3 regions of the Enterobacter cloacae complex sp. 394I7 genome follow, and region 1 is predicted to be linked to each of the others. Evidence: predicted binding sites of a transcription regulator. Region 1 holds the regulator's gene; each other region holds the start of a gene.
What was found. The regulator CRP, encoded in region 1, controls carbon source genes, mostly activating them, when cyclic AMP is high. The targets are predictions, from matches to a motif close to ATGTGANNNNNNTCACAT.
Positions count from the first base shown of each region.

Region 2: rhaS (HTH-type transcriptional activator RhaS) is a predicted target of CRP. The motif match lies at 8,373-8,390, and genes of this name have one in related genera.
Region 3: AC2FAP_RS11800 (2-hydroxycarboxylate transporter family protein) is a predicted target of CRP. The motif match lies at 9,102-9,119, and genes of this name have one in related genera.

Region 1 is NZ_JBXWCR010000006.1:16,282-26,785, forward strand. It holds gene mdcE (biotin-independent malonate decarboxylase subunit gamma) at 1-303, opposite strand, end outside; gene AC2FAP_RS18510 (biotin-independent malonate decarboxylase subunit beta) at 303-1,136, opposite strand; gene mdcC (malonate decarboxylase acyl carrier protein) at 1,129-1,428, opposite strand; gene AC2FAP_RS18520 (triphosphoribosyl-dephospho-CoA synthase) at 1,438-2,295, opposite strand; gene mdcA (malonate decarboxylase subunit alpha) at 2,295-3,950, opposite strand; gene AC2FAP_RS18530 (hydrolase) at 4,179-5,201, shown strand; gene AC2FAP_RS18535 (YheU family protein) at 5,198-5,416, shown strand; gene AC2FAP_RS18540 (phosphoribulokinase) at 5,447-6,316, shown strand; gene AC2FAP_RS18545 (OsmC family protein) at 6,383-6,787, opposite strand; gene crp (cAMP-activated global transcriptional regulator CRP) at 7,099-7,731, shown strand; gene AC2FAP_RS18555 (YccS/YhfK family putative transporter) at 7,789-9,876, shown strand; gene argD (bifunctional acetylornithine/succinyldiaminopimelate transaminase) at 9,873-10,504, opposite strand, start outside.
Region 2 is NZ_JBXWCR010000011.1:46,279-56,782, forward strand. It holds gene fieF (CDF family cation-efflux transporter FieF) at 1-862, opposite strand, end outside; gene cpxP (cell-envelope stress modulator CpxP) at 1,016-1,522, opposite strand; gene cpxR (envelope stress response regulator transcription factor CpxR) at 1,673-2,371, shown strand; gene cpxA (envelope stress sensor histidine kinase CpxA) at 2,368-3,741, shown strand; gene yiiM (6-hydroxyaminopurine reductase) at 3,796-4,470, opposite strand; gene sodA (superoxide dismutase [Mn]) at 4,541-5,161, opposite strand; gene rhaT (L-rhamnose/proton symporter RhaT) at 5,451-6,485, shown strand; gene rhaR (HTH-type transcriptional activator RhaR) at 6,486-7,334, opposite strand; gene rhaS (HTH-type transcriptional activator RhaS) at 7,408-8,244, opposite strand; gene rhaB (rhamnulokinase) at 8,546-10,015, shown strand; gene rhaA (L-rhamnose isomerase) at 10,012-10,504, shown strand, end outside.
Region 3 is NZ_JBXWCR010000002.1:151,065-161,568, forward strand. It holds gene pgaA (poly-beta-1,6 N-acetyl-D-glucosamine export porin PgaA) at 1-2,012, opposite strand, end outside; gene AC2FAP_RS11770 (helix-turn-helix transcriptional regulator) at 2,684-3,211, shown strand; tRNA gene AC2FAP_RS11775 (tRNA-Phe) at 3,266-3,341, opposite strand; gene AC2FAP_RS11780 (DUF554 domain-containing protein) at 3,437-4,150, opposite strand; gene AC2FAP_RS11785 (ornithine decarboxylase) at 4,406-6,541, shown strand; gene AC2FAP_RS11790 (response regulator) at 6,591-7,283, opposite strand; gene AC2FAP_RS11795 (ATP-binding protein) at 7,273-8,898, opposite strand; gene AC2FAP_RS11800 (2-hydroxycarboxylate transporter family protein) at 9,244-10,504, shown strand, end outside.

The DNA.
Region 1 (10,504 bases):
ATAGGCCTGACTTGGCACATCAATCACCGCCACGATCGGGCGCTTCACGGCGCTGTTAGCATCGGCGGCAACGGTTTCGCTCACCACTTTTGCCAGCGTCCAGCCTTCCAGCAGACCGACTTCCCCTTTCGCCGCGCGCGGGAAGTGGTTGTTGGCATCCGGTTCCACGGCAACAAAACGTACCGTTTCACCGTTAAGTTCACCATCGGCCGCCTGTACGGACGGGCATAAACCCTCCAGGCGTCTGGCGTTCGGCGCGAGCGTTTGCAGCCAGAGTTCGCCACGGCTTACTGAGTTAGTCATCATTTCACCTCCCGGGCAAAGAGCGCTTTAATCTGTTCGGCATCGGCCTGTTTGCGGGTGTCGAAATTCGTCAGACGGTTCAGGTAATCGTCATAGTTATCGGTGCGATGTTTCGCAGGCACGCCTTTGGCAATCGCGTCGTTCATCGCCGCTTTCACCGCGTTCACGCCATCGCCAACCAGTGCATCTACCAGGCCGCTTTCATAGCGGACTTCGCCACCGGTCATGCTCCAGATAAACGGACGGTCGCGGGAGTCATACTCTTCAATCCCCGCTTCCTGCTCGATAACCTGAGGACCATTCAGACCGAGACGCGCTTCGCGGGTGACAATCAGGTAGCTGCACAGTGCAGCAGCGATAGACATCCCACCGAAGCAGCCCACGGTCCCGGCCACAATCCCGACCACCGGGGTGTAACGGCGCAGATCAACAATTGCCGCATGAATATCGGCAATGGCCGCCAGGCCCAGGTTGGCTTCCTGCAGACGCACGCCGCCGGTTTCGAGACACAGTACCGCCTGCGTCGGGATCCCGTTGCGGTTATCTTCTGCTGCCAGCTCCAGCGCCGCCGCCATTTTGGCGCCGGACACTTCGCCCATGCTGCCGCCCTGGAACGCACCTTCGATCGCCACCACTACCGCAGGCTGGCCGTTGAGGGTGCCTTTGGCGACCACCATGCCGTCATCGGCCTGAGGAACGATGCCCTGCGGCCCCAGCCACGGGGAGATAATGCCTTCAAAAGGATCCAGCAGTTCGCGATAGCTCCCGTCGTCCAGCAATGCCTGCGCACGCTGGCGAGCTTTTAATTCAATAAAACTCCGATCATCACGCATGGCTCACCCCTTCAAAAACCTGTTCGATACGAATGCGTGCCACCCCCGGCGTCGCGCCAAAGTCGTGGATCGTCAGTTTTCCTGCAGGCAGGCTGCTGACGGTGTGCAGGCGGTTGAATAACGCCTCCCAGCGACCGCGGCTGTTGTCGACGGACGTGGTGATATCAATGGTTAACGTCTGGCCCGGTTCGGCGGCAAACAGCACCTCCATATCCCCGGAACCAACAACCCCTGCGAGCGCTTTGCCGCTTAACGCGCGGCTCGCTGGCATGGTTAATGTGATTTTTTCCATAACATCCTCTTAATGCTTTGAATAAGGCGTTTCGATGCGATCGAGAAACAGCGTGGCGGCAAGCAGGTCGGCTGCTCCGCCCGGTGAGGCATTGAGTGCCAGCATGTGGCGGTCTAACCTCGCCAGCGCCATCTGGCCTGCGGATGTCGCGCATCCTCCGGCGCTCAGCACCGCACGCGCACCGTTCTGCATGGCCTCCAGCCCCGCCATCCCGGCGCGCGACAGCACGCAGGTGTCGGTAAGCGACGTCATGATGGCCATCAGCGCATCGAGCCTTGCGTACGTTTCGCTGCTGCCGTTAAGACGGCTCAGACGAAGCTGCGGCAGAGCACGCTGCATCACGTGTGGAAATGCCTGCTGAGCCTCTTCACGTGCGCCCGGAACCCGGTAGCGGCGCGTGGCGCGTAGCCCTTTGCTGAACACTTTCGGCGCCGCGTCATCGGGCAGTTTCGCCAGCTGTGCCGCGGTATTCGCTACCGCCTGCGCGCTGGCATCACCACCGAGCATCGCCACGGCACTGACCAGCAGCCCCAGCGCCCAAATCGCGCCGCGGTGGGTATTTACACCGTCGGTAGCCGCCATCATCTGCTGCTCACCTTCACGGCCGAGTCGCCCTATGGTTTGCCTGAGCGCAATATCCGCCGGACGCTGCCAGCTGTGTTGCGCCAGCGCCTGAAACGTGGGGGTCAGGCTGCGCGCGGAACGCTCCATCAACGCGAGCGACAGATCGTGGTGCGCGCCGTTCCCCCGACTGTCCACCAGACCGGGTTTCGGGCTTAACTGTGCTTCGTCAATCAGACACTGCGTGGCGGTTCGCGCCAGCCATTCGGCACCGCCTTCAACCTGAATCTGGGGCAGAAGTTTCATTACCAGCTCCGGAATTTCGCAGGTGGGTTGTAAAGACCGCCAGACCATTCAACCAGGTCTGACACGCTGCCTGCTGCCAGCAGAGAACGGGTGGCATCGGTGCGGCGAATCCCCATATCTTCCGGGTAAACCACTTTGCCGCTCTGGCGCAACTGCGCCACACGTTTGGCATCGACGCCCAGACCGATATCGGTGATCCCCGCGACGGCCGCAACCATCGCCCGGCGCTCTTCAAGACTTTCTGCGCGATAGAGGTAAGCAATCCCCTCTTCCGTCAGTACATGTGTCACGTCGTCGCCGTAGATCATGACCGGAGCCAGAGGCATCCCGGACGCTTTCGCAACGTCAACAGCATCGAGTTTTTCCACAAAGGTCGGTTTCACGCCTGCCTGGAAGGTTTCCACCATCTGGACGACGAGTTTTTTACCGCGCTGCATCGGATCAGGTTCGGTGATCATGTTCAGCCAGGCCGGGGTGGCATGACGACGACCATGCGGGTCATGGCCCATGTTTGGCGCACCGCCGAAACCAGAGAGACGACCACGGGTCACGGTTGAGGAGTTGGCATACCCGTCGACCTGCAGGGTTGAGCCGATGAACATATCAACGGCGTACTGGCCTGCCAGCTGACAGAAGGCGCGGTTGGAACGCATAGAGCCGTCGGCACCGGTAAAGAAGATATCCGGACGTGCACGAATGTACTCTTCCATCCCCAGTTCGCCGCCGAAGCAGTGCACGCTTTCCACCCAGCCGCTTTCAATCGCCGGGATCAGGGTTGGGTGCGGGTTAAGGGTCCAGTGTTTACAGATTTTGCCTTTCAGGCCGAGCTGTTCACCGTAGGTCGGCAGCAGCAGTTCAATCGCCGCGGTATTAAAACCAATCCCGTGGTTCAGGGATTGCACCTGATGTTCCGCATAAATGCCTTTAATGGCCATCATCGCCATCAGGATATGTTCCTGTTTGATGAGACGCGGGTCGCGGGTAAACAGCGGTTCGATAAAGAACGGTTTGTCGGCCACCACCACGAAGTCAATCCAGGAGCCGGGAATATCCACGCGCGGCAGGTCGCATTCGTCGTCCACCAGCTCATTCACCTGTGCGATGACAATGCCGTCATGGAACGCGGCCGCTTCCACCAGCGCGGGGGTATCTTCAGTGCTTGCGCCGGTATAAAGATTACCTTTTCGGTCCGCTTTAAAGCCGGCAATCAGCGCCACGTTTGGCGAGAGATCCACGTACAGACGTGAATAGAGTTCTATGTAGGTATGGATAGCGCCAATTTCGAGCTGACCATCTTCCAGCAGCTGCGAGATGCGCAGGCTCTGGGTACCGGAGAAGGAGAAGTCCAGCTTGCGGGCGATACCTTTCTCAAAGATATCCAGATGCTCGCTACGGCCCACGCTTGGCATAATCATGTGCAGGTCATGCACGATTTGCGGGTTCACTTCAGCCAGCGAGCGTGAAAGGAAATCGGCCTGCTTCTGGTTATTACCTTCCAGAACGACTTTGTCGCCAGGCGCGATCAGTTTTTCCAGCATGGCGACAAGATCGCCGGTTGGCAGTACCTTGCCCTGCACCGGTACGGAGGCCAGACGACGCGCTTTCTCGGTGCGTCGTGTGTTCCATTGCCGGGTGGGTGTTTGCCCAGATAACATTATTAACCTCCTGATTCAGCACATCATTCTGATTTGCTTAACGTTGAGTAAAGTGTGCGCTGTGGCGAGGAAGTCATCAATTAAGCGCAGGGCGGAATCATTAGCCTGAGAGTAATAATCAAGGTAAATATTTGTGATCGAGATCAGTTCATGTTTCGGAAAACCAGGCTAAACGGGGTACAATTCGGAAAGAACAGAAAATAACTGACAAGAATTAGCATCGCCGTTATGAGCCAAATCATTCCATCAGACTTCGACATCATCGCCGAAGACAGCACCGAGTTCGTGCCCATGCGCGGCGTGGCCAATTGCCATCTGCAGACCATGCTGCCGCGACTCATCCGCCGTAAGGTTCAGTTCACGCCGCACTGGCAACGGCTGGACTTACCGGACGGTGACTTTCTGGACCTGGCATGGAGCGAAGAGCCAGAACAGGCGCGCCACAAGCCGCGTCTGGTGGTCTTTCACGGTCTGGAAGGCAGTCTGCACAGCCCCTATGCACACGGGCTCATCCAGGCAGCCAAAGCGCGGGGCTGGCTCGGCGTGGTGATGCACTTTCGCGGCTGTAGCGGCGAACCGAATCGCCAGAAGCGCATCTATCACTCGGGTGAAACCGAAGACGGCACCTGGTTTTTACACTGGTTACGGGAAAACTTTGGTACCGTCCCGACAGCGGCCGTGGGCTACTCGCTGGGCGGCAATATGCTGGCCTGCCTGCTGGCAAAAGAGGCCGACACCGTGCCGCTGGATGCGGCCGTCATTGTCTCCGCGCCCTTTATGCTGGAGCAGTGCAGCTACCATATGGAGAAAGGCTTTTCCCGGGTCTATCAGCGTTACCTGCTCAACCTGCTGAAAGCCAACGCGGCGCGCAAGTTGAAGGCCTATCCGGATACGCTGCCCGTGAGCCTGCGTCAGTTGAAAAAGGTCCGTCGCATCCGCGAATTCGACGATCTGATCACCGCCAAAATTCACGGTTTTGCCGATGCGATTGACTACTATCGTCAGTGCAGCGCCATGCCGCTGCTCAGTAAGATCACGCAACCGACGCTTATCATTCATGCCAAAGATGACCCGTTTATGGATCATCACTCTATCCCCGCGCAGGAATTTTTGCCTGCCAACGTTCACTACCAGCTGACAGAGCATGGTGGTCACGTGGGGTTCATCGGTGGAACGTTGCGTCGCCCGAAAATGTGGCTGGAGTCGCGTATTCCTGACTGGCTTACCCCTTATCTGGACGGTGCAAAATGATTATTCCGTGGCAGGACCTCTCCCCCGAAACGCTCGATAATCTGATTGAAAGCTTTGTCTTGCGCGAAGGTACCGATTATGGTGAACATGAACGTTCGCTTGAGCAAAAGGTCAACGATGTGAAGCGCCAGCTCAAAAGCGGCGACGTGGTGCTGGTATGGTCTGAACTGCATGAGACGGTCAATATCATGCCCCGCAACGCGTTTCATGGCTGATCTTTAAACCTTTCCAGTCAGGGAGTTGCTATGTCTGCCAGACATCCGGTTATTGCCGTTACGGGTTCGAGTGGTGCGGGAACCACCACGACCAGCCTCGCTTTTCGTAAGATTTTCGCCCAACTGAATCTCCGTGCGGCGGAGGTCGAAGGCGATAGCTTTCACCGCTACACGCGCCCGGAGATGGATATGGCTATCCGCAAGGCGCGCGATCTGGGTAAACACATCAGCTACTTCGGCCCGGAGGCCAATGACTTCGGCCTGCTGGAGCAAACCTTTCAGGAGTACGGCCAGAGCGGCAAGGGGCAGTCACGCAAATATCTGCACACCTACGATGAAGCCGTTCCCTGGAACCAGGTGCCCGGCACCTTTACCCCCTGGCAACCGCTGCCGGAACCGACCGACGTCCTGTTTTACGAAGGGTTGCACGGTGGCGTGGTGACGCCGCAGCATGACGTGGCGCGTCACGTGGATCTGCTGGTTGGCGTGGTGCCCATCGTGAACCTTGAGTGGATCCAGAAGCTGACGCGTGACATCAGCGAGCGCGGCCATTCACGCGAGGCGGTGATGGATTCCGTCGTGCGCTCCATGGAAGACTACATTACTTACCTGACGCCGCAGTTCTCCCGCACGCATATCAACTTCCAGCGCGTACCGACAGTGGACACCTCTAACCCGTTCGCCGCCAAAAGTATCCCGTCGCTGGATGAGAGCTTTGTGGTTATCCATTTCCGCAATCTCGACGGCATTGATTACCCCTGGCTGCTGGCGATGCTGCAGGGCTCATTTATTTCGCACATGAATACGTTAGTGGTTCCGGGCGGAAAAATGGGGCTGGCAATGGAATTAATTATGATGCCGCTGGTGCAGCGGTTGATAGAAGGGAAGAAAATCGCCTGATGATTTCCCTCTCCGCGTGGGAGAGGGCTTCGGTGAGGGCATCGGGGTGAACGATGCCCCCCAATATCAGGCGTCGATCACTTCATACGAATGCGTAATTTTTACCGCTTTCTCGAGCATTAACGCGACCGAGCAGTATTTCTCCGCTGAAAGATCGACCGCGCGTGAGACCGCCGCGTCTTTCAGTTCTTTCCCGCTGACGATGAAATGCAGGTTAATGTGGGTGAACAGGCGTGGTGCCTCTTCGCGGCGTTCTGAGGTGAGTTTTACTTCGCAGTCGGTCACATCGTGCCGGCCTTTTTGCAGGATCGACACCACATCAATTGCGCTGCATCCACCTGCTGCCATCAGCACCATTTCCATTGGGCTTGGTGCTTTATCGCCGGAGTTACCATCCATCAAAATCTGGTGTCCTGAAGCGGACTCGCCCAGGAACGTTAAACCTTCAACCCATTTCACACGCGCTTGCATATTCACTCACTCCAACGTTGCATTTTTGGTGACAGATTACGCGTGCGTTACATTTCTCGCAATGGAAGGCGACCTGCGTCATGCTGAAGCGAGACACCAGGAGACACGCGGCGAAAGCTATGCTAAAACACTCAGGATGCTACAGTAATACATTGACGTTACACATGTATGCAGAGGACATCAAACTTTACTGGCTGCGAAACGTTACGATAGCCGACTTCCCAGGGTATGGGTAAGAATTCGATTGCAACCCCAGAGTCCGGATGCATCTTATGACTCTGGTGACAGCTTATAACAGAGGATAACAGCGCATGGTGCTTGGCAAACCGCAAACAGACCCGACTCTCGAATGGTTCTTGTCTCATTGCCACATTCATAAGTACCCATCGAAGAGCACGCTGATTCACCAGGGTGAAAAAGCGGAAACGTTGTATTACATCGTCAAAGGCTCGGTGGCAGTGCTGATCAAAGATGAAGAAGGGAAAGAGATGATCCTTTCTTATCTGAACCAGGGCGATTTCATCGGTGAACTGGGCCTGTTTGAAGAAGGCCAGGAACGTAGCGCCTGGGTTCGTGCAAAGACAGCATGTGAAGTGGCTGAAATTTCCTACAAGAAATTCCGTCAGTTGATTCAAGTTAACCCTGACATCCTGATGCGTCTTTCTTCGCAGATGGCGCGCCGTCTGCAGGTGACATCTGAGAAAGTGGGTAACCTCGCCTTCCTGGACGTGACCGGCCGTATCGCTCAGACCCTGCTGAATCTGGCGAAACAACCCGATGCGATGACTCACCCTGATGGCATGCAAATTAAAATTACCCGTCAGGAAATCGGTCAGATTGTCGGTTGCTCCCGTGAAACAGTGGGCCGTATTCTGAAAATGCTGGAAGATCAGAACCTGATCTCCGCACACGGTAAAACCATCGTGGTTTACGGAACGCGTTAATTCCGCTCAAACGGCGTGCCATCGCAAGGTGTCACGCCGTTTTTGTCTCTATTCCCCATGTGGCGCAGGCTGATTTATCACCCGGAAGTTAACTACGCACTGCGGCAAACGCTGGTGTTGTGCCTTCCTGTGGCCGTGGGCCTGATTCTGGGCCATCTTCAGCAAGGTCTGCTCTTCTCTCTCGTTCCCGCCTGCTGCAACATTGCCGGTCTGGATACACCGCATAAGCGCTTTTTCAAACGGCTGATCGTGGGCGGCTCGCTGTTTGCGGGTTGTAGCCTCGCCGTACAGCTTTTGCTGGCCCGCGATATCCCGCTGCCGCTGATCCTCACCGTCCTGGCGATGACCCTGGGCGTAACCGCTGAGATCAGCTCACTGCACGCACGTTTGCTTCCCGCGTCGCTGATTGCCGCCATCTTCACGCTGAGCCTTGCGGGCAACATGCCGGTGTGGGAGCCGCTGCTGATCTACGCCCTCGGTACGCTGTGGTACGGGCTGTTTAACTGGTTTTGGTTCTGGCTGTGGCGGGAACAGCCGCTGCGGGAATCCCTGAGCCTGCTCTACGTGCAGCTGGCGGATTACTGTGAAGCCAAATACACCTTGCTCACCCAGCATACCGATCCAGAAAAATCACTGCCGCCGCTGCTGACGCGTCAGCAAAAGGTGGTGGACCTGATAAGCCAGTGTTATCAACAGCTGCATATGCTCGCCGCCAATAAGAACCACGAATATAAGCGGCTGCTGCGCGTCTTCCAGGTGGGGCTGGACTTACAGGAGCATATCTCCGTGAGCCTGCACCAGCCGCAGGAGGTGCAAAAACTGGTCGAGCGCAGCCATGCCGAAGCGGTGATCCGCTGGAACGCGCAAACCGTCTCCGCGCGCCTTCGGGTGCTGGCTGACGATATTCTGTATCACCGCTACCCCACGCGCTTTAACATGGACAAACAGCTCGGCGCGCTGGAGAAGATTGCCCGTCAGCATGAAGACAACCCGGTGGGTCAGTTTGCCGCCTGGCACTTCAGCCGTATCGCCCGCGTGTTACGAACCCAGCGTCCGCTTTATCCGCGCGACCTGATGGCCGACAAACAAAAACGCCTGCCGCTGCTGCCGGCGCTCAGAAGCTACCTCTCCCTTAAATCATCTGCCCTGCGCAACGCCGCGCGAATTAGCGTGATGCTAAGCATTGCCAGCCTGATGGGCATGGCGCTGCATCTGCCCAAACCGTACTGGATTTTAATGACCATCCTCTTTGTCACCCAGAACGGCTATGGCGCGACGCGGGTGCGCATTCTGCACCGGGCAGGCGGAACGATGGCGGGGCTGATCATTGCGGGCGTTACGCTGCACTTTCACGTGCCGGAAGGCTATACGCTGGCAGGGATGCTGGTGATCACGATGGTGAGCTACCTGATCATCCGCAAAAACTACGGCTGGGCGATGGTGGGCTTTACGGTAACGGCGGTGTATACCCTGCAGTTGCTCACGCTCAACGGCGAGCAGTTTATTATCGCCAGGCTGGTCGATACCCTGATCGGCTGCCTGATTGCCTTTGGCGGCATGGTCTGGCTGTGGCCTCAGTGGCAAAGCGGGCTGCTCAGACAGAACGCCCATGATGCGCTGGAGGCCGACCAGCAGGCCATTCGCCTGATCTTGAGTGACGACCCGCAGCCCTCTCCGCTGGCGTATCAGCGGATGAAGGTCAACCAGGCGCATAACGCCCTGTTTAACTCGCTGAATCAGGCCATGCAGGAGCCCGGCTTTAACTCGCACTATCTGGCGGACATGAAGCTCTGGGTGACGCACAGCCAGTTTATCGTTGAGCATATCAACGCCATGACCACGCTGGCGCGGGAACATACGATGCTGACGCCCGATCTGGCGCAGCGCTACCTGCAGTCGTGTGAGATTGCCCTGCAGCGGTGTCAGCAGCGACTCGAGTATGACGCGCCTGGCGAGTCAGGGGATTCGAACATTCTGGAGGCGCCAGAGACGCTCACCCACGGGCCAATGAGCACCCTGGAGCAGCATCTGCAGCGCGTTCTCGGGCATCTGAACACCATGCACACCATTTCGTCGGTAGCATGGCGTCAGCGCCCTCACCACGGGATATGGTTAACCCGTCGCTTAACGCGAACGGAGTCTTAAGCGTTTACGATCTTCGCGACCGCCGCGGCAAAACGGTTTAACCCGTCTTCAATGTCCTGATTTTCGACCACCAGCGACGGCGCAAAGCGCATCACGTCCGGCCCGGCATTGAGCACCATCACCCCTTCATGGGCGGCGGCGTGCAGGAAATCGCGCGCGCGGCCTTTGTACTGTGGCTTCAACTCCGCGCCGATCAGTAACCCCATCCCGCGGATCTCGCTGAAGACGTCATACTGGTCATCAATCTGCTGCAAATGCGTCACGAAAAGCTCACGCTTCGCGTTGACGCCGCTCAGAACCTCAGGGGTGTTGATAATGTCGAACGCGGCACCCGCGACGGCACTCGCCAGCGGGTTACCGCCGTATGTGGAACCGTGGGAACCCACGTGGAACGCGGAGGCAATCTCCTGCGTCGTTAATACCGCACTGACCGGGAAGCCGCCGCCGAGCGCTTTGGCGCTGGTCAGAATATCCGGCGTCACGCCGTAATGCATGTAGGCAAACAGGGAGCCGGTACGGCCCATCCCGCACTGCACTTCATCAAATACCAGCAGCGCCTGATGCTCATCGCACAGGTCGCGCAGCCCTTTCAGGAACTCAGGCGTGGCAGCCGTTACGCCGCCCTCTC
Region 2 (10,504 bases), on a different contig from region 1:
AGCAGGGATCCTGGTGAATAATGACGTCTGAACCAGGAAAACGCTGCAAAATCGCCTGCTCGACCTGCTCAGCAATAACGTGAGCCTGAACCAGTGGCAGGTTGTCTTCCATTTCAATATGAATCTGAATAAAGCGGGTCGGCCCTGACTGCCGCGTTCGAAGATCGTGTGCACCTCTGACACCAGGCCAGGAGGTCACGATAGAAAAAATTTCATTACGTTCTGAGTCCGGGAGGGCGCGGTCCAGAAGCGATTGCACCGCTTCATACCCCATCCGTAAGGCGCTATATAAAATATAGATGCCAATCCCTAACGCAAACAACGCATCGGCCCGATGCCAGCCATACCAGGCCAGACCGAGCGCAATAAGAATAGCGCCATTCATCATAACATCAGATTGATAATGAAGCATATCCGCCCGTACAGCCTGGCTTTGCGTTTTGCGAACAACCCAGCGCTGGAACGTTACCAGAACAAGTGTGCATATAAGTGCCACAATCGTCACGACCACGCCCACGCCGGGATCGTTCATCGGTGACGGCGAGACGAGATGCTGAATACCGGTTAAAAACAGAAACAGCGCGGAGCCGGAAATAAACATGCTTTGCGCCAGCGCGGCCAGCGATTCGGCTTTCCCGTGCCCAAACGTGTGTTCTTCATCCGCCGGTTGCAGCGAGTAACGCACAACCAGCAGGTTCGTCAGCGAGGCGGCAATATCCATCAACGAGTCCACCAGCGCCGCGAGAATACTGACTGAGCCGGTATACCACCACGCAAAAATTTTAATCACTAACAGGCTTGAAGCCACGATGGTCGCTGCAATCGCTGCCCGACTTACCAGTCTTCCATAGGATTGATTCATAAACGCTCCTGTCATGTCATGCCGCTAGTATAACGGAAGCATGGGGAGTCAAAGGATGAATAAACGGTTAACAAAGCAGAATGAAGGGCAAAAAAAACCCCCACATCATGTGGGGGAAGACAGGGATGGTGTCTATGGCAAGGAAAACAGGGTTTACTGGTTACTACGGGTACTGCTATTGCTACTGAAAAACGTTGTTTCTGAGCTTCGCTGCATCCGTGCAACCTCACGCAACTGGTCCATTCGCTGCTGATGTCTTGTGTTCAAAACCGCTTGCTGCTCGGGCGTTAGCAGGTGGAACATCTGGTTGCGGACCTTCGCCATCTCTACCTGGCGGGCAACCTGCTCCTGTGCCATTTTTTCGGCCTGAGCGCGTACAGCGCTTTCGTCAAATTTTTCTGCGGTGACAAGGCGGTGCATTGTCTCCATTTCGCTAACATTAACAGGGGGCTGGTCGTGTCGTGCCCTCTGCATCAGATCTCGCATCTGTTGACGCTGATGTTCGGTTAAACTTATGCCATCAAACATATGGCTTTGGCTGCTGTGCTGCGTTGCCCCCTCCGTTGAGGGCCCGTTATCGCCGGGGATAGCTACAGCGGCCTGGCTTAATGTACTGAACGCCAGCGTTGAGGCCATGACGGCAGCGGTAACTTTGCGCATCACTTGCTCCCAAAATCTTTCGTGTCGCGATTCAACGAGAGACAGTCTACGATTCAGGCTGCAAACATGCGTCAGGGGGTGTAAAACAACGTAAAGTCATGGATTAGATAGCCTTGATGTCGTAATTTCTGCCTCGGAGGTATTTAAACAATGAATAAAATCCTGTTAGTTGATGATGACCGAGAGCTCACATCCCTTTTAAAGGAGTTGCTCGACATGGAAGGTTTCAACGTTCTGGTTGCCCATGATGGCGAGCAGGCGCTGAGTCTCCTTGACGACAGCATCGATTTACTTTTGCTCGACGTGATGATGCCGAAGAAAAACGGCATTGATACGTTGAAAGAGCTTCGCCAGACACACCAGACGCCCGTAATTATGCTGACCGCTCGTGGCAGCGAACTTGACCGTGTACTTGGCCTTGAGCTGGGCGCGGATGACTATTTACCAAAGCCGTTTAACGACCGTGAACTGGTTGCCCGTATTCGCGCTATCCTGCGTCGTTCTCACTGGAGCGAACAGCAGCAGAACAGCGACAACAGTTCACCGACGCTGGAAGTCGACTCCCTGAGCCTGAATCCGGGCCGTCAGGAAGCGAGTTTTGACGGTGAAACGCTGGAACTGACTGGCACCGAGTTCACCCTGCTGTATCTGCTGGCCCAGCACCTCGGCCAGGTGGTATCGCGTGAACATTTGAGCCAGGAAGTGCTCGGCAAACGCCTCACCCCGTTTGATCGCGCCATCGATATGCATATCTCGAACCTGCGCCGCAAGCTGCCGGAACGCAAGGACGGACACCCGTGGTTTAAAACCCTGCGTGGTCGCGGTTATCTGATGGTTTCCGCTTCATGATAGGAAGCTTAACAGCCCGCATCTTCGCCATTTTCTGGCTGACGCTGGCACTGGTTTTAATGCTCGTTTTGATGTTGCCAAAACTCGACTCACGCCAGATGACGGAGCTTCTCGACAGCGAGCAACGTCAGGGCGTGATGATCGAGCAGCACGTGGAAGCCGAGCTGGCAAACGACCCGCCGAACGATTTAATGTGGTGGCGCAGGCTGTTTCGCGCTATCGACAAATGGGCACCGCCAGGCCAGCGCCTGTTGCTGGTGACCAGCGAAGGGCGCGTGATTGGCGCCGATCGCAATGAAATGCAGATCATCCGTAACTTCATTGGTCAGGCGGATAACGCCGACCATCCTCAGAAGAAAAAATACGGTCGGGTTGAGATGGTGGGCCCCTTCTCCGTCAGAGATGGCGAGGATAATTACCAGCTTTACCTGATCCGCCCGGCGAGCAACTCCCAGTCCGATTTCATCAACCTGCTGTTTGACCGTCCGCTTCTGCTGCTGATTGTCACCATGCTGGTCAGCTCACCGCTGCTGCTGTGGCTGGCGTGGAGTCTGGCGAAACCGGCGCGTAAGCTGAAAAACGCGGCGGACGAAGTGGCGCAGGGTAACCTGCGACAACACCCTGAACTGGAAGCTGGTCCACAGGAGTTCCTTGCCGCCGGGACCAGTTTTAACCAGATGGTGAGCGCCCTCGACCGCATGATGACGGCACAGCAACGCCTGCTGTCGGATATCTCGCACGAGCTGCGCACGCCGCTCACGCGCTTACAGCTCGGCACCGCGCTGCTGCGTCGCCGCAGCGGTGAGAGCAAAGAGCTGGAACGTATTGAAACGGAAGCGCATCGTCTGGACAGCATGATTAACGACCTGCTGGTCATGTCGCGCAATCAGCAGAAAAATGCGCTGGTGAGCGAAACGGTGAAAGCCAACCACCTGTGGCATGAAGTGCTGGATAACGCGGCGTTCGAAGCGGAGCAGATGGGGAAATCCTTTACCGTCAACTTCCCGCCGGGGCCATGGCCGCTGTACGGTAACCCTAACACGCTGGAAAGCGCGCTGGAGAACATCGTGCGTAACGCCCTGCGCTATTCGCACACGAAGATTGAGGTAGCCTTCTCGGTGGATAAAGACGGGATCACCATCATCGTTGATGACGATGGTCCTGGGGTAAGCCCGGAAGACCGCGAACAGATTTTCCGTCCGTTCTACCGTACCGACGAGGCGCGTGACCGTGAATCTGGCGGCACGGGGCTGGGTCTGGCGATTGTTGAAACCGCCATGCAGCAGCATCGCGGCTGGGTGAAGGCCGACGACAGCCCGCTGGGTGGGTTGCGGTTAACGCTGTGGCTGCCGTTGTATAAACGTTCGTAGCCGTTTAGCCGGGCGGCGGTATCGCTGACCCGGCTTGCCTCTCCTGCGGGGAAACTATTTCCCCCACAATCTCCGCGAATTATCTTCGATCTTGCTACTTAAACGGCGTTTCTGCATCGTTCGGGTCCAGCTCGTGGACAGCCCTGCAGCGGACAAAAGCCGATGGTACTGGTCGTCATCAAACGGCATATGCCAGGCGATCGCGCAGGCGTCATATACCGAGACATCACTCAGGCGCGATGCCAGCACCAGCGGCGCATCTGCCGATACCTGACCTGCCAGCACCACCCGATATAACCAGCCCGTTTTACCCGCGCTCTGCAGCCGGGCAGACATGTCGCTGATGCCGAAATGATAGTTTAGTTTGAAGCACGGCGAGCGCGGCTGCGTCACCTGAATCAGGGCATCGCCCCAGCGGTAGATATCGCCGATAAAGATGTTTTTCTCGGTCAGCCCTTCCGTTGAGAGATTCTCACCAAACGCTGGCGCGACAAACATATCCGCCTGTTCGGGGAACTCGGTTATCCAGTGCTGATAGTGTTCCCGCGGATAGTGGCACAGCGCGCGGTCAGGCCCGCCATGGATTTTCTTTTCGGCCTGCTCATCGCCCACCAGCCCGAGGTCGGTTAACGTCAACTCGCCGTCGACCTGAATTTTGGCGATAGCGCTCGGGCGGCTGCCGTCGTACTCCCTTACCTTGCCTGTAAAGACATTCACCGGAAAATGCATCGCTGCTCCTTTCTGCAGATACAAAAAAAGCGAGTCATCAGACTCGCTTCTCACAGGCGTCAATGCAACCTTATTTTTTCGCGGCGAAACGCGCTGCTGCTTCGTCCCAGTTCACCACGTCCCAGAAGGCTTTGATGTAGTCCGGGCGACGATTCTGGAATTTCAGGTAGTAAGCGTGTTCCCACACGTCCAGACCCAGGATAGGGAAACCGGATGCGCCAGAGATTGCTTCACCCATCAGCGGGGAGTCCTGGTTAGCCGTTGAAACAACCGCCAGTTTGTCACCTTTCAGAACCAGCCACGCCCAGCCAGAGCCGAAACGGGTCGCAGCGGCTTTTTCGAATTCCGCTTTGAAGTTGTCTACAGAACCGAAATCGCGCTCGATAGCCGCTTTCAGGTCGCCCTGCAGGGTGGTACCGGTTTTCAGGCCTTTCCAGAACAGGCTGTGGTTAGCGTGACCACCTGCGTTGTTACGCAGAACGGTTTTCTTGTCAGCTGGCAGCTGGTCCAGTTTGGTGATCAGCTCTTCAACAGGCAGGCTAGCGAACTCTGGCAGGCTTTCCAGCGCGGCGTTCGCGTTGTTCACATAGGTCTGGTGGTGTTTAGTGTGATGGATTTCCATCGTCTGCTTGTCGAAATGCGGTTCCAGTGCGTCGTAGGCATACGGCAGGGATGGCAGTGTATAACTCATAATCCTCTCCATTATTGTCGGGCGGCACAGCTGTTAATGCCGCGTAAGCAGTTGGTTCATTATAGTTAATTAAATGATATTGAAAATGATTATCAATGCCGTAGTTTTTATAAGGTTATTCGGTTTTCGATTATTGCTGAAATTGTGAGTCTGCTCACCCGGTTAACGCGTTGATTGCCATTCAAAACCAAAGTGCGGCAACCTTCCGAAGGTTACCCGACTGCTTAATTTTTACACTCATCGAGTCGGTGGGAAGCCACCGGCATATAAAAACGATGAGGATGTAAACATGAATCATGCGATTACGATGGGTATTTTCTGGCATCTGATAGGCGCGGCCAGTGCAGCCTGTTTCTATGCCCCGTTTAAACAGGTCAAACAGTGGTCATGGGAAACCATGTGGTCCGTCGGCGGTGTGGTCTCGTGGATAATTCTTCCCTGGACCATCAGCGCCATGCTGCTCCCGGATTTCTGGGGCTATTTCTCCTCCTTTAACGCCTCCACCCTGCTGCCGGTCTTTCTTTTTGGCGCCATGTGGGGCGTCGGTAACATTAACTATGGCCTCACCATGCGCTATCTCGGCATGTCGATGGGCATTGGCATCGCGATTGGTATTACGCTGATTGTCGGCACTCTGATGACGCCGATACTCAACGGCAACGTCGACGTGCTCATCAACACCAAAGGCGGCCAGATGACGCTGCTGGGCGTGCTGGTGGCCGTCATTGGCGTGGGCATTGTCACCCGCGCAGGGCAGCTGAAAGAGCGCAAAATGGGCATCAGAGCCGAAGAGTTCAACCTGAAGAAAGGCCTGCTGCTGGCGGTGATGTGCGGGATCTTCTCCGCAGGCATGTCATTCGCGATGAACGCCGCCAAACCGATGCATGAAGCCGCTGCCGCACTGGGCGTCGACCCGCTGTACGTGGCACTGCCAAGCTATGTGGTGATCATGGGTGGCGGAGCGGTGGTTAACCTCGGTTTCTGTTTTTTCCGTCTGGCAAACGTGAAGACCTTGTCACTGAAAGCCGACTTCTCGCTGGCTAAACAGATGATTATCGGGAACGTGCTGCTCTCGGCGCTCGGCGGGCTGATGTGGTATCTCCAGTTCTTCTTCTACGCGTGGGGTCACGCCAGTATTCCGGCGCAGTATGACTATATGAGCTGGATGCTGCACATGAGCTTCTACGTGCTGTGCGGTGGGCTGGTGGGTCTGCTTCTGAAAGAGTGGAACAACGCCGGGCGTCGCCCGGTGGGCGTGCTGAGTCTGGGGTGCGTGGTGATCATTATTGCGGCCAACATTGTGGGCCTCGGCATGGCGAACTGATTACGCCGCGTTACGACTGCGATGACGCCACTGAACCGGCGTCATCCCCACCTCGCGGTTAAAGACCACCGAAAAATAGTTACTGTCCTCAAAGCCGCAGCGCATCGCCACATCGCTGACCATCAGTTCCGTATGCTGAAGCAGGTACTGGGCATGGCAGATGCGCAGCTGGCGCAGATAGTGGTTCACCGTCATCCCGGTCTGGGTGCGGAATTGCTGGCGCAACGCGCGCTCGCTGCACTGCGCCTGCTCGCAGAATTTCTCCAGCACAAAGCTTTTGTTAAGGCTGCCCGCCAGGGTGGTAATGAGCTTATCGAGCAGGGCTTCCTGCGCGGTAGCCGACGGGTTATCAATGGCGTAGCGATGGCGCGCCAACGTCATGACCAGTTGGGCGAAAAGCAGTTCTGCCATCTGATGAGCCTCAGGATCGCTTTTCTGGCTTTCCTGCTCCAGCTGAGAAATCACCTGTCGCACCTGCGTCATGCCGTTACTGCTCAGTCGCCAGTGCGCCGCGCACTTCGTATCATTAAAACCCGGAATGTAAGCCGCCCAGTCGACGTTGAGTTTCAGCCTGTCGGGGCAATAAATCACATTCTGCAGGACCAGGTCGTTGACCGAAGCGTAGGCGTGCTTGTCTTCAGCACGGATGTAAAACAGATCCCCACGCGTAATGCGGTAGGGCCGGTCGTTGAGGATATGCAAGCCATTGCCCCGCCACACCAGCACCAGCTCGCAGAATTCATGGGTGTGCTCGGCAAAGACGTTTTGCGGATAGCGATCCGCCACCGCGACGGCCTGGCCGGCGGAGGCAAAAAAATCCACTTTGCGAAGCATTAGCTGAGCAACCACGACACCACCTCGACAGCAAATAACCTGACATTATTAGCGTTTTTGCCCACGGGAAACGGTGACAACCCTCGCGTTACTGCAGTGACGCGTCCTTTCCCTGACGAATATCGCGCGGTGACCAGCTAAATTCCCGGCGAAACAGGGTCGAAAAGTGGTTACTGTCGCCGAAACCGCAACGATAGGCGATATCCGTGACGCTCTCATCGGTATGACGCAGCAGATGGCGCGCTTTAATCAGGCGCAGACGGTTCAGATAGCGCTGGGGCGTCAGCCCGGTTTGCTGCTTCAGCTGACGATGCAAGGTCCGGAGCGACAGCGAAAAATCATCCGCCAGCGTTTCCCAGCAGACATCCTCGGCGAAATGGTCCTCCAGCCAGGCCATCAGTTGAGTCAAACGCGCATCGTTATTCCCCAGCCCGGCCACCATGCTACTGCGACGCAGCAGCACCAGCAGCTGCATAAACAGCAGCTCACGCGTGGCGATGACGTGGGTCTCCTGTCCCTCGTCGCGCTGTTCCATCTGGCTCACCAGCTGACGCACCTGCTGCAGCGTGGACTGATTCACCCGCCAGTGCGAAGGATAGATGCCGTCCTTCTCCTGCGGCAGGAGATGGTTCAGCCCGGACAGGAACTGGAACGCATCGGGCGAACGGTAGAGCACGTTAGTCAGGCACAGGTTGTCGGTATGTTCATATAAGTGCCGGTCATGATCGCGCACAAAGCAGACCGTCCCACCACTGATGGTATACGGCTGGCCGTTAAACACATGGATCCCCGTTCCGTGTTCAACAATCACAATTTCGTGAAAATCATGATGATGCTCAGGGAACGCCACCTGAGGGAGTCGCGGTTCAATCGCGACAGACGACCCACCCGAAGGAAAAAAATCCGCGCTGTGCAGTACGGTCATAACGGCCCCCACCAATGAGAAATGTTCTCAAAATATTAATTAAGGCCCCGTCCCCTCACCTTAAATTTTCGACCGTAAACCTCGCAAAAACTGTCCGTTTTTCAAGAAACAGGCTGAAAGATCAGGAAATGCGGTAAGCGTCACACTGCCTGCAAACCCCGTCACGCCTGGAAACTGTGAACTCCCTCACGTTCATCTTTGCTTTCTTGCCAGCCCCGGAAAACCGCTGTCACTGGCGAGAAGGTGGTGATGGGTTCCTTTTTTTACACTCACCGCTAATGACTTTAAGAAGGACACAACCATGACTTTTCGCCATTGCGTGGCTGTCGATCTAGGCGCATCCAGCGGCCGTGTAATGCTGGCCACTTATGACGGCAAGCGGCAGACGCTTTCGCTTCGCGAGATGCACCGCTTTGTTAACTGCCTGCAAAAGCAGGACGGCTGTGAGGTGTGGGATATCGACAGCCTTGAGGCAGCGATCCGCACCGGACTGCAGAAGGTCTGCGATGCGGGTATCCGTATCGACAGTATCGGCATCGATACCTGGGGCGTCGATTACGTACTGCTGGACAGCAACGGTGAACGCGTTGGTTTGCCGATAGCCTATCGCGACAGCCGCACCGACGGCCTGATGGCGCGTGCGATTGCCGGGCTTGGCAAAGAGAATATTTATGGCCGCAGCGGCATTCAGTTCCTGCCATTCAATACGCTCTATCAACTGCGCGCGCTGGTCGAACAGCAGCCGGCGCTGGTTCCCCGCGTGGCGCATGCACTGCTGATCCCGGACTACTTCAGCTACCGCCTGACCGGCAACATGAACTGGGAATACACCAACGCCACCACCACGCAACTGGTGAACATCAACTCCGATAACTGGGATGAACACCTGCTGGCCTGGACCGGGGCTTCACCCTCCTGGTTCGGTACGCCGACGCATCCTGGCAATGTGATCGGGCAATGGATGTGCCCGCAGGGTAATGCGATCCCGGTGGTGGCGGTTGCGAGTCACGATACCGCCAGCGCCGTCATTGCGTCACCGCTTGCCGGTAACGACGCGGCCTACCTCTCTTCCGGGACCTGGTCGCTGATGGGCTTTGAGAGCAAAACTCCCTACACCAGCGATGCCGCGCTGGCCGCGAACATCACCAACGAAGGCGGTGCCGAGGGGCGCTACCGCGTGCTGAAGAACATCATGGGTCTGTGGCTGCTCCAGCGCGTGCTTAAAGAGCAGAACATTACCGACCTGCCCGCGCTTATTGCCGACACCGAAAGACTGAAAGCCTGCAGTTTCCTGATCAATCCTAATGATGACCGCTTTATCAACCCGGCGGACATGAGCGCCGAAATCCAGGCCGCCTGCGTCGACGCCGGGCAGCCCGTGCCATCGAAACCGGCAGAGCTGGCACGCTGTATTTTCGACAGCCTCGCCCTGCTGTATGCCGAGATCCTGAGCGAGCTGGCCGACCTTCGCGGCCGGCCGTTCACTCAGCTGCATATTGTCGGTGGCGGCTGCCAGAACCAGCTTCTGAACCAGCTCTGCGCCGATGCCTGCGGGATCACCGTGGTGGCGGGCCCGATTGAAGCGTCGACGCTCGGCAATATTGGCATTCAGCTCATGACCCTGGACGAACTTGCCAGCGTGGACGATTTCCGCACGGTGGTCTCGGCGAACGCCACGCTGACCACGTTCATCCCCAATCCCTGCCATGAAATTGCCCGCTATCGGGCGCAGTTTCAGCAAAACCGACTGACTAAGGAGCTTTGCGCATGACCACTCAACTTGAACAAGCCTGGGACCTGGCTAAACAGCGTTACGCCGCCGTCGGCGTGGATGTCGATGAGGCGCTGCGCCAGCTCGATCGTCTGCCGGTCTCCATGCACTGCTGGCAGGGCGACGACGTTGCCGGTTTTGAAAACCCGGGCGGCTCGCTGACGGGGGGCATTCAGGCCACCGGCAACTATCCGGGCAAAGCGCGTAACGCCACCGAGCTGCGCGCCGACCTGGAGCTGGCGCTGAGCCTGATCCCGGGGCCTAAGCGGCTGAACCTGCATGCTATCTATCTGGAATCTGACACGCCGGTCGCGCGTAACGAGATCAAACCTGCGCACTTTAAAAACTGGGTGGCGTGGGCGAAAGCCAACCAGCTGGGCCTGGATTTCAACCCATCCTGCTTCTCGCACCCGCTGAGCGCCGACGGTTTTACCCTTGCCCACGCGAACGACGATATCCGCCAGTTCTGGATTGACCACGTAAAAGCCA
Region 3 (10,504 bases), on a different contig from region 1:
GAGGCGTTAAACTGGTACTCACGGCGTTCGTTTTGATACCAGCGGACCCAGCCTTCTCCCCGGTTTGCGCTGACGCCATTACGCAGTGCCCGTAAAGGCGTCGTGCGTGAAAGACGTTCGAGGTTTCCACCCACCTGCCAGCTATCGTTCAGGCTGTACGCCGCCGAGAGGCGAGCACCGGGCTTGTTTGCACCGTGATAATGGTTACCGGAGAGTTCTGCTTCGACCAGAAGGTCGCGAGGCCGCCATTCGATGCCGGCAAACAGGTGGCGGCTGCTGCCTTTGCCTTCGTCGAAATTGCCCTGCGCAAATCGGGTTCCACCAAACAGCCGCCAGTTATCCGCGACGGGCGGACCGTAGATCGTGGCATCCCAGCTCAGATCGTGTGTGCCGCTGACGGGGTTATCAGAGTGCAGTCCTTTGCCCGCGTTCAGACGCAGTTCGGACAGATGATGGACGTTTCTGAGCCTGTCCAGACGTCGGGCGCTCCCGTCGACAGGCGCGCGGGCGATAACGTCATCGGCCAGTAAATCCATCTGTCGCCACTCCTGCAGATCCATTGCGACGTAGGCCTGCTGCCGTTCCAGCTCGATATTGGATGGCTCCAGCGTCTCGGCCATTTTGAGCTTTTGCTCCGCCGCCCGCGGCAGACCCCGCGCCTGAAGTAAGGTGGCGTAATCAATCTGTAATCCCTGATTTCCCGGCGCTGACGCAGCCAGACGTTGCGCCAGCTTTTCGGCTTGCGGAAGGGCATTGGTCATCAGCAAATAGTTAAAGGTGAGCGACTGCCCGATGAGCCATTGATCGTTGGGTTGCGGGGTTGGCGAACCGAAATCGTAGCGGGTCCAGGGCGTGTTACGGGTTATCTTCTCAACATACTGGCGAGCGGCCTGATACTGCCCGGTATCCAGCCAGGCGTAGAAAAGCGCATGATCGTCGTCCTGCGGATCCGGCGCATAGTCTGGATACCGTTTGAGAAGCGAGAGGGCGGCATCGGCATTTTTCTCCTCCAGATACGCGGAGATAACCCAGCCAATTGCCCAGGTCGGCACGGGATGCTGAGCCGACGTTAACGCCTGATATTCCCTGATGACCTGTGGATAATCACCGTGGGCGTGAAGCGCGCCAAGCCGATCGACACGGGCCCGGATAACGTCCTCCGCTGCCTGAGGTTCGTTTTGCCAGCGGGACAGCAGTTCGTCATAGCGGTTCAGCGCCGCTTGCGCGAGCTGCAAACGCTCTGTTTCAGTACGGGCAGGCACATCGGCAAGGCGTACCATTTCAGCGGCGGCGTTGAGTGCCAGACGGCGGCGTTGCGCGGGGAGCAGCGTCACCGTTTGTGAAAGCCGCAGGGCAGGCGTGTCGGCCCGGTTGTCTGTTAACGCATCAATCAACTCAGTACGAAGGGCGTCATCCGCTGGCGCACTATTCAACGCACGGATGTCTGCCAAAAGCCGCTCCTGGTTTTTCCCCTGACGTGAATAGACATAAGAGAGCGTCTGGAGGTGAGCCAGAGAGGGCTTTTCCGCCACCCGTTGCCGGGCTTCCTGCAGAGCCAGTGTATCCATGCGGGCGTCGGCGAGGGTTTTGATGTAGCCGATGCGATAATCGTCGTTATCCGGTGCAAGGTTACACGCCTCCTTCCAGAGCATTAACGCAGGTTGCCACGCCTTTTGGTTTCGCCTTGCCTGAGCAGCAGCAGCCACGCCACGGGCAGGAAGAGCCATATAGACCTTGTAACGCAGCCAGACCTGAATAACGTCGTCATCACGACCCGCCCAGGACGCCACCTGCAACCAGTCCGCAACCTGCTCAGGCGTCAGGGCATGTTGCTGCTGATAACGCTGAAGATATTGCAGAAAAGGAGCGTAATTACCGTTACGCGCCTGCTGAATCTGTTGTTCATATACTGATTCTGCTGCCTGAACCAGAAAGGGGAAAAGTAATAACAGAAACAATAAAGCGGGAGTGCGGTAAAAGAATAACGTATTGAAGCGAAGTGATCTTTCCATATCTATTTGCCATTTGTTTATCATAAATCCATTGCATAACACGGCCGCCTTTAAGCACGGGGTTAAAGGCCATAAATGAGAACGTTTAATCTGAATGCAGTTACGTTATGGGGTACTTACTTAAAGGTAATTATGGGTCCTTATGGTCAGGGCTAAGTGGCTGGTAATGTACACCCGATATGTTGGCAGATAAATATGTTGAAAAGCAGGGTGGTTGTTTTGAGATAATTCTGTAATGAGCTGTCCTAAACGATTATTTTGAAATGAGTTTATATTTGTAATTTTATGATTTTATTGGTTTTTATTTATATTGTGACAAATTTGTTTATATTTTTAATGTGCCTTATTGGTGTGAATTAAAGTACTTTCCGGTGCATGTTTGGGAAGTTTCATGACAAAAATTCTTAATATCCATAAAAGTGACTTTTCTGAGATTGTTTTTTACTTATAATTAATGGCAGCCATTGAATGATAGTCTATGGGAGGACGTATCAATGAATGTGCGAATTGAGGGTCAATCAAAGCCAGAATACATTTATCGTTAATATAAAAGCGCTATAAAACGAAGGCGGACTTCTTTCCGAAGGGTCGTTCTTGCTTTAATCTAAAAGGGATGGTTAGTGGCAACTTCAATAGTGTTAGTGACACAGGATCGCTACCTTGTCAGGGGGATGAGGATATTTTTTCCGGATATAATCCTGCTGGACTCCATTGACAGAAAGATATTTGATAACGGCGCAGATGAATATTCTGTATTGATTGATAGCCGTGCACCGCTGCGTTTATATGATTACCTGATACGCCATCCGGCCAGAACGAAAAAAACAATCTGCTGCGTTATGCTCGATATGCGGCATCGCGAGGAGAATCTGCTCAGCATGAAGTTGTTCATGAACACGTCGCTCACGGCACCCGATATGGCGTCGTTATTCAACCTGGTGCTCAACATGAAGGGCAAACGTCTGACAACAAAGTGGCTGCTGAACTTACGGCTGAGCACGCATGAAGCCATTATGCTGCGGTTGCTCAGGGCTGGCATGGCGATGGAAGAGGTGGCACAGGAACTGAATACGTCGATTAAAAGCCTCTACCGTAAACGGACCGCGCTTTCAGAACGGCTGGGGGCAGAGAACTTCAACGAGGCTTGTTTGTTTATCTTTAAAAATAAACTGCTGGATTCGGATGGGAACGATCCCTAGCTTTGCTTTACCCCAAAAGCAAAAACCCGCCACGAGGGCGGGTTTTCTGAAGAGTGGTGCCCGGACTCGGAATCGAACCAAGGACACGGGGATTTTCAATCCCCTGCTCTACCGACTGAGCTATCCGGGCAACGGGGCGCATTAAACCTGATATGCCCTCTGCCGTCAACGAAATTTGTTGTTTTCGTAACGGACTGCACACTCTCTCACCAGTTCGCCGTAAACTTAAGCAAAAAAGTGCGTCCAGAGCGCGGATAGCGGCATCGCAATCAACAACGCGGGCAGCATATTCACCACCGCAAACATCTTTATTCCGCATATCCGCAGCCCTGTCGCCAGCAGCAGCAGGCCACCGACGGCGGTGAAGTCGGCCATCATTGCCGGCGTGGTGAGAGGAAGGATCAGTGTGGCGCAGGTAGCGAGGGCCAGCTGGATAAGCAGCATGGGCACGCAAATCGCGGCGACGGCGATGCCGAGGGTCGTGGCAAAAATGGTGGCCGTGAAGAAATCAAGAAACGCCTTCGCAATCAATATGCTGGGGTCGCCAGTCATGCCTTCCTGCATTGAACCGAAAATGCCTGTGCCGCTGGCGCAAAAAAGAATAATTATCGCGACGTAGTTCTGAATAAACGACTCGTGAGTGCCGTTTTTCGCCTTGCCCGGGTGGGCAATCAGGTTTTTGGCTTTGCTGACCGCATTGTTAATACCCTTTTCCAGATAGCAGAACTCGCCAATGAGCGCGCCGAGCAGGGTAGCAAGCACCATCACCGGCAGGTTGGCGCACTTAATCACCAGCAAAATGCCGATACCTAACGAGGCCAGGCCGAATATTGAGGGCATGGAAGAGCGAATACGCTCCGGCAACCGCTGACTTAATACGGCGCCAAGTACGCCGCCCAGCAATACGGCACCGGCATTGATAAAGGGTCCGATAACCACCGTGAACTCCTGTTAGTTAATCATGGGTATTGCAGGATTATGACACGCCAGGGGCCTGTTAAGCTTAGGTTTAGGCGGGTTAACGCATACTGATTGCTTCTTGCACCTCAAAATAAAAGGTGACATGATTGCGCGAAATTTCTCCTTCCTGTGTACGGAGCCGCCAATGATGATGTTGTCTGTCGCTGCGCGAACGCTCACCCGTATCGATATTATCTACTCCTGTCTCACCGTTCGGTGAGGGTAACTGCACTTATGAAAACCATGAAAATCGCCGTCAGCCGCGAGCTGGTCTCTACTGTGTCTACGCACCGCGAAAAGGTGACGCTGGATAACACTGATTTTACGGATGTGGCGGCAGTCGTCATTACCCCCGCGGAAAGTTGCAGCGGCATTCTGGCATTGCTTAAACGCACGGGCTTTCAGCTTCCGGTGTTTATTTACTCGCAAGAGCCGTCAGACGTTCCTGATGGCGCAACGGCAGTGATATCAGGTAAAGCTCAGGAGTTTCTGGAACTGGAGACGGCGGCCAGCCGGTATGAAGAGAATCTGTTGCCGCCATTTTTTGACACCCTGAGCCAGTACGTGGCGATGGGCAACAGTACTTTTGCCTGTCCGGGACACCAGCACGGTGCATTTTTTAAAAAACACCCTGCGGGACGGCAGTTCTATGAATTCTTCGGTGAGAACGTATTTCGCGCCGATATGTGCAATGCCGATGTGAAACTGGGCGATCTGCTGATCCACGAAGGCTCCGCCAAGCATGCCCAGAAGTTCGCAGCAAAAGTCTTTAATGCTGATAAAACCTACTTTGTGCTGAACGGCACTTCCGCTGCAAATAAGGTGGTCACCAATGCGCTGCTGACCCGCGGCGACCTGGTGCTGTTCGATCGCAACAACCATAAGTCCAACCACCACGGTGCGCTGATCCAGGCGGGTGCCACGCCGGTTTATCTTGAAGCGGCGCGTAACCCGTTTGGTTTTATTGGCGGGATTGACGCGCAGTGCTTTGACGACGCGTACCTGCGAAATCAGATCCGTGAAGTTGCGCCGGAAAAGGCCATGGAGAAACGCCCGTTTCGTCTGGCGATCATTCAGCTTGGTACCTACGATGGCACGATCTACAACGCCCGTCAGGTGATCGACAAGATCGGCCATCTTTGTGACTACATCCTGTTTGATTCGGCCTGGGTGGGCTACGAGCAGTTTATTCCGATGATGGCGGAAACCTCTCCGCTGTTACTGGCTCTGAACGAGAACGATCCGGGCATTTTCGTGACGCAGTCGGTGCATAAACAGCAGGCCGGGTTCTCGCAAACTTCGCAGATCCATAAAAAGGATAATCACATTCGCGGCCAGGCGCGTTTCTGTCCGCACAAGCGCCTCAACAATGCGTTCATGCTCCATGCCTCGACCAGTCCGTTCTATCCGCTGTTTGCAGCTCTTGATGTGAACGCGAAAATCCATGAAGGGGAGAGCGGGCGCCGGCTTTGGGCGGAGTGTGTTGAGCTGGGCATTGAGGCCCGCAAGGCGATCATTGCCAACTGCCATATGATCAAACCGTTTATTCCGCCGAGTGTTGCCGGGCGTCCGTGGCAGGATCATCCCACTCACGCCATCGCCAGCGAGCGCCGCTTCTTCAGCTTTGAGCCGGGGGCTAAATGGCACGGGTTTGAAGGCTATGCCAGCGAGCAGTATTTCGTCGATCCGTGCAAGCTGCTGCTGACCACGCCGGGTATTGATGCGGAAACCGGGGAATATACCGAGTTCGGCATTCCGGCGACCATTCTTGCGCACTACCTGCGTGAAAACGGCATTGTGCCTGAGAAGTGCGATCTCAACTCGATCCTCTTCCTGCTGACGCCTGCCGAAAGCAGTGAGAAGCTGGCGCAGCTGGTGGCAATGCTGGGTCAGTTTGAACAGCATATTGAAGACGATACGCCGCTCGCTGACGTCCTGCCGACCATCTACCAGAAATACCCGGTACGGTATCGCGATTACACCCTTCGCCAGCTCTGCCAGGAGATGCACGATCTCTACGTGAGCTTTGACGTGAAAGATCTGCAGAAGGCAATGTTCCGTAAAGAGAGTCTGCCAGAACGGGCGATGAATCCGCAGGATGCGAATCAGGCGTATATTCGCGGGAAGGTGGAGTTGGTGCGCATCCGTGATGCCGGCGGACGCATTGCCGCCGAGGGCGCGCTGCCGTATCCCCCTGGCGTACTGTGCGTGGTGCCGGGTGAAATCTGGGGTGGGTCGGTACAGCGTTACTTCCTGGCGCTGGAGGAGGGCATCAACCTGCTGCCAGGCTTCTCGCCGGAGCTGCAGGGCGTTTACAGCGAAAAGGATCCCGATGGGATTAAGCGACTGTACGGGTATGTTTTGTCATAGCCGCCGTCATCCGTAATCCCGGCCCTCTCCCAAAAGAGAGGGTCAGGGCTCACACCGCACTTCTCTTATACATCCTCCGCGGATGCCCAATCTTCCCGTACAACATCTCTACGCTCAGAAACCCCGCCTCCACGCAGTGCTCAAGATAGCGTCGGGTGGTGGTTTTACTTAATCCTGTCTCCTGCACGACCTCGTCGACGGAAAAACAGTGTGTCGCCTTGTCGTTAAACAACGCCTGCACCCGTGCCAGCGTATTCTCCTCAATGCCTTTGCTGCCGTTATCCAGACGGTAGTTTTTCGCCTGCAGCTGGTAGAGCGAGTCGACGTTCTGCTGGTCGACAATCTTCCAGACCCGCTGTTGTTCGGCAAACTGCACAAAGCGTTCAAGCGACTGGCTGAGGCGTTTCCAGGAGACCGGCTTCAGGATGTAATCAAAGGCGCCATTTCGGATGGCCTGGCTGCAGGTGTCCATGTCGCTGGCAGCAGTAATGAAAATTACCGAACAGTTGGCGCGGGTGAGCATGGGGTCATTGATCAGTGTGATCCCTTTACCGTCCGGCAGATAGTTATCCAGCAGCATAAGCTGCGGCTGTTTGCTTTCAAGCTGGACCTGGGCGGCAGCGAGAGACGAGGCGATCCCTACCAGCCTCAGGCGCGGATGTTTACCGATAAGTTCCGCGTGCAGTTGCGCCAGTTCGTTCTCGTCTTCAACAATCAATACGTCGATAAGTTCATGTTGCATAGTCGGTATCTTCCAGTTGCTGGGCGGGACGCCGGGCGGGAATAAACAGTGAGAAAATGGCGCCGCGCGGGGTGTTATCGGCAATTTCTATCGCGCCGCCAGCCTGGGTAACATAGCTTTCGATCAGATACAGGCCAATCCCGTGATCGCCGCGTGTTTTGGTGGTGATGCCGCGTTCAAATATCCTGTCACGGATCTCCGGTTTGATGCCAACGCCCTGGTCGGCCACTTCGATAATCAGCTCCTGCTCGCTCAGTTTGATCAGCACTTCGACCGGTGCATGGGGAAGCGGTGAGCGCTGCGTCGCTTCGATGGCGTTATCCAGCAGGTTGCCGATGATTGAGATCAGCTCTTCTTCAGCCAGCGACGGGAACGGCCTGTCCAGCCGGCAGGCCGGGTCAAAACTGAGCTCGACCCCTTTCTCCCGCGCGCGGGCGGCTTTACCCAGCAGCAGGCCACACAGAGTCGGGGAACTGAAGCGGGAAGAGATAAAGTCCAGCAGCTCCTGAGCGTGTTCCGACTGCGCCTGAATATAGCCAATCGCCTCTTCATAGCGGCCCATGTGCAGCAGGCCGGACAGAGTGGTCATGCGGTTCAACTGCTCATGACGCATGATGCGCAGGTTATCGACATAGCGTTTAACCTGGCTGAGCTGGGCGCTAAGCGAGTCAATTTCATTCCGATCGCGGAAAGTGATCACCCAGCCCTGCAGCGAATCCTCAAGCATGATGCGCACCCGGCTGGCAATCACCGTGAGGGTGTTAAAACGGCAAATTTCATCATGGGTATCTTTTGCCAGCATCGTCTGCGTCGAGAAGAACGGGACAGGGTCGATAACCTGGCTAATCAGCTGCCCGCGCAGTTCACGGGCTGGCTGGCTCAGGCCAAGCAGCTTGCGCGCCGCCTGGTTGATCACCTCGATGCGCAGCTCATCATCAATGGCGATCACCCCTTCATAGATAGACTCCATCATCGCCTTTTGCTGGCGCACCAGCAGGCCGATTTCTCGTGGCTCCAGGGAGAAGATTTGCTTCTTAATACTGCGGGTAAAGAACCAGGAGAAGATAAAGAGCGCAATCAACAGCAGCACGGCGGCCAGCAGGATATTGACCACTTTGCTGACGGTAATGGTATCAAGGTAGCTGGTGAGATAACCCACCGAGACAATCCCCACCACTTGCCCCGCATCGTTGAAGATGGGCGCTTTGCTGCGCAGCGAAATACCCAACCCCCCTTTGCGGATGGTGGTGGTGCTTTTTCCCTGCAGGACCTCCTCATTGTCTCCACCGATAAGCGTCTTGCCCACTCTGTCGGCAAAGACCGAATGAAAAAGATGCAGACCTTTATTATCCCCAATCACAATAAAGCTGGCATCACTGTGAGCGGCAATTTTCTGCATAAAATCATGGATGGCTTTGATATCTTTTTGTTCAACCTCATCACGTAATGAGGGAATAAGTGCGATCTCTTCCGCCTGTATTTTGGCACGTGCGCTCATTTCCTGATAAAGCTGCTTGCCGACATCGACGTAATAATATCCGCCCAGTAACGCAAAAAGTACTGAGAAAAAGGCGACCAGCGAAATAAACAGCTTAATCTGAAACGATACTTTCATAACTATCACGCGAGGTAGCAGCAAAGATTGCCAATATATCATCTTTTTTCGCGCGGATACCCGGTTTGCCGAAAACTTGTGATCCCTTGCACAGCAGGCCCTGTAAAAGAATTTTCCGAATAGCCTATGCGCCTGAAACCGTCTGGAGAAATGTTATTTGATTGTTCGTTTTAGAAAAGAAACCATAAAAACCACGGCAATAAATAAGGCGTAAATCACATTAAATAAAAGAAACCATTAAAACCATAGCTGCCATAAAAACTTCGCTTTTAATATGCCATTCCTCACATAAAGTAAGCCTTTGTGACTCTAAGCTGAACGCACAAAATAACTAAGGGGCTTATTATGAGCACAACTGACGATTCTTTCTCTGTTACCCACGACCCGATTGATATTCAGCGACCATCACTCAAAGAGCGCTGGTGGCATATTATGGATACGTGGAAAATCGGAATTATCCCTCTGCCACTGTTTGTCCTGGCCGGCGCGCTGATTGCCATTGATTGCCTCGGCGGCAAACTGCCCAGCGATATCGTGGTGATGGTCGCCACGCTCGCGTTCTTCGGCTTTGCCTGCGGTGAGTTTGGCAAGCGCCTGCCGATTGTCGGTAAACTCGGCGCGGCGGCGATTTGCGCCACCTTTATTCCTTCGGCACTGGTCTATTACGGCCTGCTGCCGGATGTGGTGGTGGAGTCCACCACGAAGTTCTACAAATCCACCAACATTCTGTATCTCTACATCTGCTGCATCATTGTCGGCAGCATCATGAGCATGAACCGCACCGTGCTGATTCAGGGCTTCCTGCGCATCTTCTTCCCGATGCTGTGCGGCGAAATTGTCGGCATGATTGTTGGCATGGGCGTAGGGATAGCGCTGGGCCTTGAGCCATTCCAGATCTTCTTCTTTATCATTCTGCCGATCATGGCGGGCGGTGTTGGGGAAGGGGCGATCCCGCTCTCCATCGGCTATGCCACCCTGCTGCATATGGACCAGGGCGTGGCGCTCGGTCGCGTTCTGCCTATGGTTATGCTCGGCGGTCTGACGGCAATCATCATCTCCGGCTGCCTCAATCAGCTCGGTAAACGTTACCCGCACCTGACCGGCGAAGGCCAGCTGATGCCTAACCGTGCGAATACCGATGAAACCACCGCACAGCCTGCGTTCTCCGGTAAAGCAGACGTCACCACGATCGCTTCTGGCGCACTGCTGGCCGTTCTGCTCTACATGCTGGGGATGCTCGGCCACAAGCTGATTGGCCTGCCTGCGCCGGTTGGCATGCTGTTTATGGCGGTGCTGGTCAAGCTTTGCAATGGTGCTTCTCCGCGTCTGCTGGAAGGCTCTCAGGTGGTGTATAAATTCTTCCAGACATCAGTAACTTACCCCATTCTCTTCGCCGTGGGCGTGGCCATTACCCCCTGGCATGAACTGGTCGCCGCATTCACGCTGACCAACCTGCTGGTGATTGTCAGCACCGTCTCCGCGCTGGTGGCGACCGGTTTCTTCGTGGGCAAAAAGATTGGCATGCACCCGATTGATGTCGCCATCGTCTCCTGCTGCCAGAGCGGCCAGGGCGGTACCGGTGACGTGGCGATTCTGACCGCAGGCA